Regions from separate parts of the Nocardioides sp. YIM B13467 genome, predicted to be linked through region 1. Evidence: predicted binding sites of a transcription regulator. Region 1 holds the regulator's gene; each other region holds the start of a gene.
The links. Region 1 encodes LexA, which represses DNA repair genes until DNA is damaged. Its sites were predicted from a motif close to TCGAACANNTGTTCGA; they were not measured.
Positions count from the first base shown of each region.

Region 2: the regulator LexA is predicted to act here: its motif matches at 1,508-1,523, upstream of ACFX43_RS23965 (SAV_6107 family HEPN domain-containing protein).
Region 3: the regulator LexA is predicted to act here: its motif matches at 2,438-2,453, upstream of ACFX43_RS04140 (alpha-ketoglutarate-dependent dioxygenase AlkB).

Region 1 covers NZ_JBHZPJ010000001.1:59,531-64,079, reverse strand. The annotation lists gene ACFX43_RS00320 (alkaline phosphatase D family protein) at 1-1,212, opposite strand, end outside; gene lexA (transcriptional repressor LexA) at 1,310-2,077, opposite strand; gene ACFX43_RS00310 (LysM peptidoglycan-binding domain-containing protein) at 2,260-2,637, shown strand; gene ACFX43_RS00305 (hypothetical protein) at 2,775-3,668, opposite strand; gene nrdR (transcriptional regulator NrdR) at 4,067-4,549, shown strand, end outside.
Region 2 covers NZ_JBHZPJ010000046.1:3,500,471-3,505,019, reverse strand. The annotation lists gene ACFX43_RS23975 (DUF4126 domain-containing protein) at 1-588, opposite strand, end outside; gene ACFX43_RS23980 (phytoene desaturase family protein) at 1-43, opposite strand, end outside; gene ACFX43_RS23970 (hypothetical protein) at 832-1,425, shown strand; gene ACFX43_RS23965 (SAV_6107 family HEPN domain-containing protein) at 1,595-2,056, shown strand; gene ACFX43_RS23960 (methyltransferase domain-containing protein) at 2,106-2,831, shown strand; gene dinB (DNA polymerase IV) at 2,865-4,070, shown strand; gene ACFX43_RS23950 (DUF3040 domain-containing protein) at 4,216-4,549, shown strand, end outside.
Region 3 covers NZ_JBHZPJ010000015.1:33,623-38,171, reverse strand. The annotation lists gene ACFX43_RS04160 (MFS transporter) at 1-872, shown strand, start outside; gene ACFX43_RS04155 (DUF4031 domain-containing protein) at 914-1,171, opposite strand; gene ACFX43_RS04150 (hypothetical protein) at 1,249-1,599, shown strand; gene ACFX43_RS04145 (GntR family transcriptional regulator) at 1,613-2,347, opposite strand; gene ACFX43_RS04140 (alpha-ketoglutarate-dependent dioxygenase AlkB) at 2,474-3,085, shown strand; gene ACFX43_RS04135 (hypothetical protein) at 3,095-3,532, opposite strand; gene ACFX43_RS04130 (AAA family ATPase) at 3,720-4,549, shown strand, end outside.

The DNA.
Region 1 (4,549 bases):
CACGTTGTAGGCGATGCCGTTGTCGGGCAGCAGGCCGGTGACGTCGTTGATCGGGCTGATGAGGCTCTTGGGGAGCGCGCCGAAGGTGACCGGCGCGATCATCACCGGGTTGCCGACGATCTTCCACTGGGCGTCGGTGAGCAGGCCGTCCTTGAGCCAGGCCAGCTGCTCGTCGCCGGTGATCGTGCGGTCGGGGTCGTCGACGCCGGCCAGGTCGGTGCGGGCGACCTGCTGGGAGCGGTAGGAGCGCAGGTCGAGCATGCTCAGCTCGAGCAGGTTGCCGAAACGCAGCCGCCGGTAGATGCGGTCGTGGAGGTGGCCGTCGGTCTCCACCGTTGCTGTGCCGTCCACGCGCAGCGGCATCCACTCGTCGTAGGCCTGGTTGGCGTTGGTCTTGCGATCGATCCAGTCGTACTCGCCGGGCTCGTTGTTCTCGGCGCCCAGCAGCCAGGCGTCGTTGGCCGACTCGTGGTCGTCCCAGGTGACGATCCAGGGCAGCCGGGCGTGGGCGGCGGAGAGGTCGACGTCGCGCTTGTACTGCGCGTGCCTGATCCGGTAGTCGGCCAGCGTGTGCATCTCGTGGGCCGGCTCGTGCGGCCGGACGTCCTCGTTGGCCATGCCGTAGCCGTACTCGCCGGGCGCGTACTCGTAGAGGTAGTCGCCCAGGTGGAGGATGGCGTGCAGGTCGTCACGGGCGGCCAGGTGGCGGTAGGACGCGAACCAGCCGGCCTGCAGGTTGGAGCAGGAGACCACCCCGAAACGTACGTTCTCCGGGGTTGCGTCGGCGGCCGGAGCGGTGCGGGTGCGGCCGACCCGGCTGGTCTGACCGTTGTAGGTGAATCGGTAGAAGTACCAGCTCTCCGGGGCCAGGCCGGTGACGTCGAGCTTCACGGTGTGGTCGCGGTCGGGGCCAGTCTGCTGGGATCCCTTCGCGGTCACGCGGGCGAAGTCGGCGGTGGGCGAGACCTCCCAGCGGACCAGGACCTCCTCACCCTGCCCGGACCCCGGAGTCGCGTCCGCCGTCGGCGTGACCCGGGTCCAGATGACCACGCGGTCCGGGAGCGGGTCGCCGGAGGCGACGCCGTGCTGGAAATGGTTGAGCGTGCCGCCCGCGGCCTCCGCGGGCTCGGGAAGTGCGATGGCACCGGCTCCTGCGGCGGTCGCCAGCCCGGCGGCGATGAGGGTGCGGCGGTCGATCTGCGTCTGGATCACGCTGTATGGAACGACGCAGCCGCCGGCCCTGTCATGGGCCGGCGGCTGGATTTCACGCAGTGTTCCCGGACTGGTTCCGGGAGGTGTGGCGCAGGGCTCAGAGGCTGCGCAGGACCGCCGTCACCTTGCCGAGGATCGTCGCGTGGGTGCCGTCGATCGGCTCGTACGCAGCGTTGTGCGGCAGCAGCCAGACCTTGCCGTCCTTGCGGGAGAGCGTCTTGACGGTGGCCTCACCGTCGATCAGCGCGGCCACGATCTCGCCGTTCTCGGCGGTCGGCTGCTGGCGCACGACCACGAAGTCGCCGTCGCAGATCGCCGCGTCGACCATCGAGTCACCGGAGACCGAGAGCAGGAAGAGGTCGCCGTTGCCGACCAGCTGCTTGGGCAGCGGGAAGACGTCCTCGATGCTCTGCTGGCTCGAGGTCTCCTCGGCCAGGATCGGGCCACCGGCCGCGATCCGCCCGACCAGGGGGACCATGGCGGCGTCGGGGTTGGGGTTGATGTCGGCCTCGGCGGTGATCGTCGACTCGGGCTCCTCGCCGGACATGGCCTTGCGGTGGGCCATCACCTCCGGGAGGAAGACCTCGAGGGCGCGCGGTCGCTTCGGGTCCTTGCGGATCAGACCACGCTGCTCCAGCGCACGGAGCTGGTGGGCGACGCTGCTGGTGCTGGTCAGCCCGACCGCGGCGCCGATCTCTCGCATGCTGGGCGGGTAGCCGCGCTGCTCGATGCTGTCGCGCAGGTGAGCGAGGATGCGCTGCTGACGCGGCGTGAGCCCGGTCGCGTCCGGCGGCCCGTCGGGCAGCTCGCGGACGCGGCTCTTCTTCGAACCGCCTGATCCGGTGCCTGTCTTCTGCGTGGTCATGTCACCACATTAGTCCCTCTGGCACCACCACATCAAACATTTGTTCGACCTCATGGGCGGCGCGTGTCGGCGTTCGAAAATTCTTGGGGTCGCTACTTGCGTTGTTCGAACACGTGATCTACCTTCGAACATGTGCTCGATCGAACACGTGATCGAGAGACTTGTGATCAGGAGGCCGTGAGATGAGTGCAACAGTCTATGTGCTGCCCGTAGCCGAGCCGCCGCGCCCGGCGCCGGAGGTGCGTCGCTCGACCGTGCGACTCACTCGTCGCGGCCGAGTCGTCGTGTTCGCATTTGCGCTCGTCGTGCTCTTCGGGATCGCGTTGATCGGGGCGAAGGTGGCGTTCGCGGTGGAGAACGGTGCGGACAAAAGCCCCTCTCCCTCCGCCCACACGATGGTCGTCGGCGATGGTGACACGCTCTGGGACATCTCCTCGAAGGCCGTCGCCGGCACCGACTCCTCGATTCGGGAGATGGAGCAGACGATCAAGGAGCTCAACAGTCTCGAGTCCTCGATGCTCGTGTCCGGACAGACGCTGATCGTTCCGACCGCGCCGTAAGGCGCCGCACAGATGTCCGGCTGCTCCTTCGAGGGAGTCAGCCCGCGCAGCGGGCACCCTGGCAGCCGGCTACCGGGGAAAAGAGTGAGAGTGCTGCAGACGATGGGAAGCGTCTGCAGCACTCTCGCTGCGTCGGGTCAGTGGCGCCCGCGGTAGGGGTTGTCCGGCTCGGCCGGCGGCCACTGCTTGTTGCGGGTGCTGTGCCGCGGCGGCCACTCGTCGTCCGGCTCGACCGGCGGGTCCTGGGGCTGGCGCTGGGTGGGCATCGCCTGGGTCGCGGCGGGATCCTGGATCAGTCGAGCCCGCGAGCCGGTCTGGCCGTAGCCGGTCGGGGTCTGGTAGGCGCCGGACTGATACTGCGGGGAGCCGGCCTGCTGGGTGGGGTAGCTGTCCGTGCCGTATCCCTGAGAGCCGTACCCCGGAGTGCTCTGCGGCGTCGACGTCGGTGTCGGCGGGCTGGAGTAGTAGGGCTGTGGCGTGGGCGGCGGGCTGGTCGGCGGCTGGTAGGAAGGTGCGCCGTAGGCGGCCCGGCTGCCGGTGTTGCCGTAGCCCTGATCGCTGCTGGGGTAGCCGTACGGCGACTGGGAGCCGGTGTCGGTGTAGGCCGAGCGGTTCGAGGTGTCGCCGTAGGGCGGCTGGCTCCCGGTGTCGGAGCTGTGCCGGCCGTAGCCGGTGTCGTCGTAGCCGTAGGAGCCGGTGCCGTAGTAGTCCTGCTCCGGGTAGGCCTGCTCAGGGTAGGCCTGGTCGGAGTAGGCCGGGGCCGAGTAGTCCTGCTCCTCGACGTAGGCGTTGGAGTGGCTTCCGGTGTAGTCGTCGGCGGGTGGCGTGGTGGGGGAGCCGGAGAAGGCCCGCCAGGCCTTCCCGGCGAAGGTGAAGGTCAGGAAGAGGCAGGCGACTGCAACGACCGCCGCGATGGCGAGCTTCGCCCAGGCGCCGGATTCGCCTCCCCGTGCGTCGGCCCCGAAACCGACGGCGACCCACACGAGCACTCCCCAGATGACGAGGAATGCCAGTGTCGCGATCGCAGGCAAGATGAAAGGTGGCCGGGGACCGCTTCTGGGGCGCGTGCCTCTCCGCGACCCGACGCGATTTCCTCCGGAGATGTTTGTCACGGGGGTCATTCTTACTCATCCAGGCCAGTCCGTCGCCGCTGAACCGGAATCTTTCGGTGTTTGACCGGCGACACGCCGGACACGCGGGTAAACGCGACCCTCGCTTGCATCGTCGTGGGGGCGGGCGTACGGTTACCACTACATCTAGTAGTTACACCGCTGTAGTTATCCACATCTAGTTCACATGAACAGGCGGATGGCCCACAGCGATGGGGGTGTTGTTCCACAGGGACTCACGCTCATATCCACAGGTTCCACAGGCTCGGGCCGCCGATGAGACGGCCTGGATCCACAGGTCTCACGAGAGGGGCTCGACCGTGCACTGTCCGTTCTGCCGACACAGCGACACCAAGGTGCTCGACTCCCGCGTGGCCGAGGACGGTGGCCAGATCCGGCGCCGCCGGGTCTGCCAGGAATGTGGGAAGCGGTTCACGACCGTCGAGCAGATGCAGCTGATGGTGGCCAAGCGCTCCGGCGCAGCGGAGCCGTTCAGCCGCGACAAGGCGGTGCACGGCGTACGCAAGGCATGCAAGGGCCGGCCGGTCACCGAGGACCAGCTCGCCTGCCTCGGCCAGGAGGTCGAGCAGGCGCTGCGCAGCCAGGGGCTGGCCGAGGTTCCCAGCAACGAGGTGGGGCTGGCGATCCTCGCGCCGCTGCGCGAGCTCGACGAGGTGGCCTACCTGCGTTTCGCGAGCGTCTACCGGGCCTTCGGCTCGGTGGAGGACTTCGAGCGTGAGATCCAGATGCTGCGTACGGAACGGGAAGTCCAGGACTTCGAGGCAGAACATCCGGTCGAGGCC
Region 2 (4,549 bases), on a different contig from region 1:
CGGCGGGGCGCCACGTCTTCCGCGCCGGGTCAGCCTGCGCCAGCCCCCGCGAACGGTGCGGACGATGAAATACACCAGCACCAGTCCGGCGGCCAGCAGAACGGCGGCGATACCGGCGGCAGCCAGCGGATGCTCGGTCGCGAACCAGACCACGCCGAGGACGAGGCCGTCCTCGGCCAGGCTGACCACCGAGTTGGAGACCGGCTCGGGGGAGGAGTTGACCGCCAGCCGCTCGCTGGCCTTGACCAGGTGGGACATGAACGCCGAGGTGCCGCCCACGACGCCACCGACGGCCGCGTTGAGCGAGTCGGCCTCACCGGCGAGCAGGACGCCGATCACGGCGCCGATCGTGGGCCGGATCACCGTGGAGATCGAGTCCCAGGTCGAGTCGACGTAGGGAACCTTGTCCGCGACGAACTCGATCGCGAACATCGCCCCGGCGGCCGCCAGCACCGGCCAGGTGCCGAGGACGTCAGGGATCTCCTCGGCACCCGTCGTACGCTGCACGACGCCGAGCACCAGCACGACCAGATAGGCGTTGATGCCACTGGCCCACCCGCTGGAGAAGGTCAGCGCTAGAGATTCCATGGGGACATCTTGGCGTACGACACCGACATCCGAGCCTGCGACCGCGCGAGGAACGAGCGCTGTCGCAACGGGAGGAGGTCGAGCGAGCGCAGCGACTGAGCTTGCGAAGCCGCGAAGCGGGTCGAGACCGAGTCGCGTCGGCCGAGACCAGGCGCACGCGATCCCGTATTTACCTCCGTTGTGCCCCGTGCGGCAGAATGGGCTGATCAACGCAGACTTCCCCCCACGTCGCAAGGAGACCGGATGACCATGACGACACCCGACGAGAACGAAGGTGTGGTCGTGAACGAGGACCTGGAGACCACCGTCGAGGTGGCGGCCCTCGCTGCTGAGCCCGTGCCGCGGGAGATGACGTGGGCGGTCCGGCTGATCGTCGGTCTGATCGCGTTCAGCGCCGTCGTGGTCGTGGTCATGGTGCTGCGTTCCGATGACCTGGTGCGCGCGTGGGCGGAAGGCAACGCCTCGGCCAAGCGCATCCTGGAGACCGAAGGGCTCGAGGCCCTCATCAACCCGCCCACCGACAACCGGGTCAGCGCGCCGGCGTTCATCGCCCCCGCGATCACCCTGTTCGGAGTGATGGCCGGCATGCTCGGTGTGCTCGCGGTCTTCCTCCGCAACGGCTTCGAGTGGGCCCGCATCACGATCACGTTCCTGGTGTTCATCTCCGCGGTGGCCAGCGTCGGCGGCATCCTGACCGGCCCGCCGGTGATCATCAGCGTGCTCACCGCGATCGCGATCGTCATCGCCGCGGGGCTGCTGGTGGTCATGTGGCTGCCGGCCAACACTCGCTACATCCACCCGCCGCACCTCATCCGCGGCGCCGTCGCCGAAGACTGAGCGGCCCGCAGCACCGCTCGACACGCCCCGCCACCGAAACGTCTTGTGACTGTCGGTGGCGGGGTGTAGTTTGATCACGTGTTCGAACAGATGTTCGAACATCCAGGCTCTGGCGGGCGTCGTCCTCGACCCCCGACGCCCGCCAGAGCCGTCCACTGCGGGGTCGACCGTGAGCGAGAAGGACGACCCGATGCATCTGCTGCCGGCCACGACGCACAACTACCTCTTCCGAGCCACCGAGACCCTCGCGGAGGCGATCGTGGCCGACGACGTGCCGAGCAGGTACGCCATCGCTCACGTCGCCGCGCTCCAGGCCGCCGCCGCGCTGATCGCCGCCCGCACCGATCCCGTCGAGGCCGCGAGCCGCGCCGGTCGCCGTCGTCCGTGGAACGCCTGGGTCCGCCTCAAGAAGGTCGCGCCCGAGCTCTCCGAGTGGGCCGACTACTTCGCCGCCGGCGCCGCCAAGCGCGCCGCCGCGGAGGCCGGCTCGATCCGTGCGGTCACCGCGGAGGAGGCCGACGAGCAGGTGCGTGACGCCGACCGGTTCCTCGCCGTCGTCGAGGAGTCGCTCGGGCTGATGGCCCACACCTCGCAGGCCACCCGGCTCCGGCACGACCGCCTCGTGGGCTGATCCAGGTGTGGCGTACGCAGGGTGGGAGGCAGGGCCTACGCTTGGCCCCATGTCAGCTGGCTCCGCATCAACCAGTCGTCGGGCAGGCGCCCGGACCGTCGCCGTCTGGGACGCGCTCGACCCGGTCCTGGCCTCCGGCCCGCTCGACGTCCTCGACATCGGCGGCGGCACCGGCACCTCAGCCGTACGCATCGCCGGGCTCGGCCACCGGGTCACCGTCGTCGACCCCAGCCCCGATGCGCTGGCCGCACTCGACCGCCGGGCGCGCGAGGCCGGCGTCTCCGTCGATGCGCGCCAGGGCGACCTGGCCGCACTCTCCGACGTCGCCGACCCCAGCGGTGCCGACGTGGTGCTCTGCCACGGTGTCCTCGAGGTCGTCCCCGACGCTGCTGAGGCGCTGGCAGGGATCCGCGAGGTGCTCCGTCCCGGCGGCACGCTCAGCCTGCTGGTCGCCCAGCGCACCGCCGCCGTCCTCTCCCGCGCTCTGGCCGGCCACTTCGCGCAGGCCGCCGAGCTCCTCGACGACACCACTTCGCAGGGGCGCTCGGGTCGGCGCTTCGCCCTCGACGAGGTCACCGGGCTGCTCGAGGCCGCCGGGTTCGCGGTCTCGGATGTTCGTGGCGTACGTGTCTTCGTGGATCACGTTCCCGGGTCGCTGCTCGATGTCGATCCTGGCACGTCGGCTGCGCTTGTCGATCTCGAGCAGCGGGCTTCTACGCGGGCTGACTACCTCCCGCTCGCGACTCAGCTGCATCTGCTCGCTTCGCTTCGCTGACGGGGCGCTTGTCCGCGTCCATGGAGGATCGGGGTGACCTCCTCCGCTGGCGCTCCGGAAGGCACCCCGATCCTCCATGTCGACATGGACGCCTTCTTCGTGTCGGTGGCCATCAGGCACCAGCCCGAGCTCTGGGACCAGCCGGTGGTGGTCGGGGGACATGCCCGGGGCGTGGTGACCTGCGCCAACTATCCGGCGCGGGCCTACGGCGTGCGGGCCGCGATGCCGGGCTCGATGGCGAGACGGCTGTGCCCTCAGCTCGTCTCGGTCCGTCTCGACTTCGGTGAGGTCGCCGAGGTCTCCCATCAGGTCCGTGAGATCTTCCGCCGCGCCACCCCGCTGGTTGAGGTGGTCAGCGTGGACGAGGCGTTCCTCGACGTACGGGGAGCGACCAGGCTCTTCGGGAGCCCCGAGGAGATCGCCCAGCGGATCCGCCGCCAGATCGCCGAGGAGCTGAGCATCACCTGCTCGGTCGGCGTCGCGCCCACCCCGAGCGTGGCCAAGGTCGGCAGCCGCAAGGCGAAGCCCGACGGCGTCGTGGTCGTCCGGCCGGAGGAGATCCCCGGCTTCCTCCACCCGCTCGACGTCGGTGAGCTCTATGGGGTCGGCCCGAGCACCCGGACCCGGCTGCGGCGGCTCGGCTTCGAGACGGTGGGCGACATCGCCCGCACCCCGGTGCCGACCCTCCACCAGATCCTCGGCCCACGTCTCGGTGGCCACCTGCACCGGCTCGCCACCGGCACCGACCGGCGCGAGCTGACCGGGCGGCTGGGCCCCGACCTGCCCGACCGGTCCACCGGCGCCCAGGAGACCTTCGGCCACGACCTGAGTGACCGCGAGGACATCGTCCGCGAGCTGCTGCGCCTCTCGGCCCGGGTCACCCGGCGGATGCGGCGGGCCGGCACGGTCGGTCGCACGGTCGCGCTGACGGTGCGGTTCACCGACTTCAAGACCATCTCGCGCTCGCGCACGCTGCCTGATCCCACCGACGTCACCCAGGAGGTGCATGCCACCGCGGTCCGCCTCTACGACGAGCTGAATCTCCGGGGCCGGGCCCTGCGCCTGGTCGGGGTCCGGGTCGAGCACCTGGTCGCCCGCGAGGGCACCGACCGGCAGCTGGTGCTCGGCGAGCGGGAGCGGGGCTGGTCCGAGGCCGACCGCGCCATCGACCAGGTCGCCGAGCGCTTCGGATCCAGCCTCGTGCGCCGCGCGAGCCTGCTCGATCAGGGCCGGGGTTGACGCACCCGCCACTCTGCTTGACACAATCGGTCCTGGTTGTGCCATGTGGCAGAACGTCAAGGGGCAAGAATTTTCTGGGCTCACTACCGCCTTCAGGGTGGCCAGCCTAGACTTGGGGCTACCCCAACAGGACATGGGAGGTACGGTGCCACTCTCGGAAGAGGAGCTTCGCCTGCTCGAGCAGATGGAGCGCGCGCTCTCGGCGGAGGACCCGAAGTTCGCCTCCGCCCTCCGAGGCACGGCCCTGCGCCGTGCCCAACGTCGACACGCGGTCATCGCGGGCATCGTGCTCGCCGGTGGAGTCGCGTTGCTGATGACCGGTGTGATCTCACGGATGTGGATCGTCGGGGTGGTCGGCTTCTTGGTGATGCTGGCCTCGACCTCCGTGCTGCTCACCGCTCTTCGTGGTGCTGCCGCGGTAGAAGAGGACGACGGGGACCACACGCCCCGAAGCTCGTTCTTCGACCGGGCCAGCGAGC
Region 3 (4,549 bases), on a different contig from region 1:
CGGTCGGTCCGGGGCAGCGCACCGCGGCGCTGAGCGCCGACGCGATGATGACCGAGCTGGGCTTCATGGTCGGTCCGGTGATCGGCGTGCTCGGCGCCAGCTACTTCGGCACTGCCCAGGCGTTGCTGCTGATCCAGTGGCTCGGAATCGCCGCGGCGGTCGTGCTGTGGCTGTTCAACCCGATGATCACCGAGGGAGAGCCGACCGTCCCGAGCGACGCCGTCCCGAGCGACGCCGTCCCGAGCGACGCTGTCCCGAAGCGCCGCTTCGGGCTCCCCTCGTGGGTGAACCCGGGCGTCACGCTCCTGCTCGCCGGCACCTTCACCGCCTCGCTCATCCTCATCGCCGAGGACCTCGGCACCGTGGCCGCGATGCGCGACTTCGACCGCACCGCTCTGCTCGGGATCGTCATGGCGATCTGGGCGCTCGGCTCGCTGCTCGGCGCACTCATCTACGGCGCCCTCAACAGCCACCCCTCCACCGCGGTGATGCTGGTCCTGCTGGGTGCGACGACGGTGCTGACCGCGTTCGCCTGGGACCCGATCTCCTTCGCCGTCCTGCTCCTGCTCAGCGGCTTCTTCTGCGCACCGACCCTGACCGCCGCGCTCGAGGCGATCACCAGCAGCGTCCCCTCGAACGTACGCGGCGAGGTGATGGGCTGGCACGGCTCGGCCATCACCCTCGGCAGCGCCGTCGGCGCCCCCACCGCCGGGTTCGCCATCGACATGATCGGCTGGCAGGGCGGCTTCGTCCTCGGCGGCGGCCTCGGCCTGCTCATCGCGGCGGCCATCTGGCTCACCACGCGACGGATGTCCACCCCAGCGGAGGCGTCGCTCCCGCCGGGCGAGAAGTCAGCCGCGCCGGCCGAGTAGTCACCGCGGTGCCGTCTCGGCCGACGTACGTGACGCCTGGGCTAATGGGGTTTGCGGCGGCGTAGGCCAGCGGCGAGGAGAGCAGCGACCAGGACCCGAGAGGTGACCTCGACGGCACCCGCGGCGACCATGTCGTCGTAGACCTCGGCGGGTACGTCGTAGTGGTCCCGGTCGAAGCCTCGGGCCGGGATGCCCATCCGGCTCGCGAAGGCGTGCAGCTCCTCGTAGGAGGTGTCGCTGGCGAGGTGAGACCACATCCGGCCGCGACTGGGTACGTTCGGCGGGTCGATGAGGATCACGGGCCATTCTTACCGTGTTCATTCTTGGGTGCCACCCTGACCCCACAGCCTTGACCGGTCGGCAAGAATGGTTCCTGATGAACACGACAGTGCTGTTCGAGGCTCGGGCGAGGGTGCTCCATGACCTCGATGCCCGCGGACTCGCCGGTGCGGCAGCCGTCTCCGCCCTCGAGGACGCGATGACCGAGCGCGGCTGGTGGGTGGAGCAGTGGCCGGAGGGCAAGGCGTACGTCGCCGGCCTGGTCGCCCAGGACGTGCAGGACCTGCTCTTCGACGGCGAGGCCTCCGCGCGCTGGCCGGTGTGCACCACGTGTCCGCCCGAGTCGCCGGTGCACTCGCTCCACATCACCCCCGACCTGGGAGGTCCGGACCCGATCTGGGTCTGCGAGGAGAGCGGCGACGTGGTCGCGCCGCTCGGAGACCTCTGAACAGCTCAGCAGGTCAGGACGGACCGAGCTGCAGGTGCAGCGCGTAGCGGTCGGCGCGATAGACCGAGCGGCACACCTCGACGTAGCGGTCCCCCGAAACCGACTTCCGCTGCCTGCGAAGCACGGGGACACCGACGGAGAGGCCGAGCAGGGTGGCCTCCTCGATGTTGGCCACGTCGGCACGGAACGTGTCGTCGACCCACGACGGCCGCATCTGGCGACTGGCCAGCTCGGCGTAGAGGCTGGTCGGCGCGGTCCGCTCGAGCATCCCGGGCACGATCGCCTCGTCGAGGTAGACGTCCTCGATGCAGATCGGCACCCCGTCACCACGGCGCAGTCGCCGCCAGTGGATGACGGCCGCACCCTCCCTGATGCCCAGCGAGCGGGCGATGGTGGGCCCGGCCTTCTCGCGGCCGAGCAACAGCGTCTCGGAGGACGCCTGCATCCCCCGGCGCGCCATCTCCTCGCTGAACCCGAGCACCGGGCTTGCCGCCCGCGGCGGACGCGCCACGAAGGTGCCCCGGCCCGGGATCCGGACCAGCAGACCGTCGGCGACGAGCGCGTCGAGCGCCTGCCGCACGGTGGCTCGGGCAACGCTGAACTTCTGGACGAGCTCCCGCTCGGAGGGCGCTGAGGCTCCAGGGCTTTCGCCGATGACCAGCTCCCTGACGTACTCACGGATCTGGACGTGCTTGAGCGACCGCTCTCCCTCGACCGACCGGACCATGACCAGAGCGTAGGTGTACACCTCGCGTACGTCCCGAGTTTGGTCAAGTTGTGACATTGCAACGAGATGAGGCAGATCAACCGCAACGAAACGACAATGTCTCGATTTCACTAGAACACGTGTTCGATACCGAGGTATGGTGGCGGGGTGGACTTCCAGGGAACACTCTTCGCCCCCACAGACGACGAGACCACCGAGACGACCTACGAGCGGATCCAGCTGGATCGCGGAGCCTGGGTGGACATCGCCCGCGGCTGGCTGCCCGATCCCGACGACGTCTTCACAGCCCTGGTCAGCGACGTCCCGTGGCACGAGGAGCGCCGGCAGATGTACGACCGCGTCGTCGACGTACCGCGGCTCCTGCACACCTACATGCAGGGCGACCCGCTCCCCCACCCCCGTCTCGCCGAGGCCCGCGGCCGCCTCACCGCCCACTACCTGCCAGAGCTGGGCGAGCCGTTCGTGACCGCGGGCTGCTGCTACTACCGCAACGGCAACGACTCGGTCGCCTGGCACGGCGACAAGATCGGCCGGGGCCGCACCAACGACACGATGGTCGCGATCGTCTCCGTCGGCGACCCCCGCCGCCTCGCGCTACGCCCCCACGGAGGCGGCAAGGGGATGAGCATCCAGATGGGCCACGGCGACCTCGTCGTCATGGGCGGCTCCTGCCAGCGCACCTGGGAGCACGCCATCCCCAAGGTCGCCTCCGCCGGCCCCCGGATCTCGGTCCAGTTCCGCCCCCGCAACGTCTTCTGAGGTTCGGGATCAGCCGAAGGGACGCATGCTGAACCCTTCGCCGCGGTAGTAGTTGTCGATCGCGGCATTCATCCTGCTGATGAACGTGTCGAGGACCCTGACCGCACTGACGTAGCTGCGATTTCTCGCGCGGGTCAGGAAGGCCGCCTCGTACGTCGCCACGGCGGTCCTCGCCCGCCCCATCAACTGGCCCTCGATCGCGTCGAAGTGGCTGCTCACGCGCGAGAGCCGCGGCGACCACGCCCTCCAGGTGCGGTGTGCGGCGAGGTAGTTCCGCTGGTACCGCAAGGAGTCGGTGGACGACTGGATCGCCGCGATGTCGATCCGGATCGAGCCTGCTTCTGCGGGGACCGGCTTCGTCGCGACGGCGACGCCGATCGGCGCGAGGCCGGCAACGAGGGCGAAGGCCACGAGCAGGACTCGTAGCCGGGTGGAGAGGTGGGGCACGGTGAACCTTTCTGAGGGAATCTCTGCGGCCATCGTGGTCGGTCCCACGGTCGCCTCGAACCCGTACCGTTCCCGTACCGCAAAGCCCACCCAGCGCCGATCTCAACCGTCCCGAGGTGGGTCCCAGATGCGTTCCGTACGCTGGTAGGAAAGGATGGGACCGACAGCCGACGCCCCTGGAGCCGCCTTGACCACCACCGCACCCGCCCTCGCCCCTCCGTCCGCTGAGGAGATCGCCAGGGCGAAGGAGATCGTCGGGCGGGTCAGCACCGCCTTCAGCAGCCGCGTGGTCGGCCAGGAGCGGCTCAGGACGGCGCTGCTGATCGCGCTCCTCTCCGAGGGTCACGTGCTGCTCGAGAGCGTGCCCGGGCTGGCGAAGACGCTGGCCGCCTCGACGCTGTCGCAGACGGTCAAGGCGAAGTTCTCCCGGATCCAGTGCACCCCCGACCTGCTGCCGAGCGACATCATCGGCACCCAGGTCTATGACCAGCGCAACCACGAGTTCGAGACCCAGCTCGGCCCGGTGCACGCCAACTTCGTGCTGCTGGACGAGATCAACAGAAGCTCCGCCAAGACGCAGAGCGCCATGCTCGAGGCGATGCAGGAGCGCCAGACGAGCATCGCGGGCCACATCCACCCGCTGCCGCGCCCGTTCATGGTGCTCGCCACGCAGAACCCGATCGAGGAGGAGGGCACCTACGTCCTCCCGCACGCGCAGATGGACCGGTTCCTGCTCAAGGAGATCGTCAACTACCCCAGCGACGCCGAGGAGCTCGTCGTCCTGGAGCGCATCGAGGCCGGCACGCTCGGGCCCGACCACGAGGTGACCCGTCCGGTCGCCGACCCCGACGACGTGATCTGGCTCCAGGAGCTGACCAAGCGCATCTACGTCGACCCGGCGATCAAGCGCTACATCGTCGCCCTCGTCCAGGCGACCCGCAACGCCCGCCAGCTCCTCGGGCCGGAGACGGGTTCCTACGTCGAGATCGGCGCGTCCCCGCGTGCCTCGATCGCGTT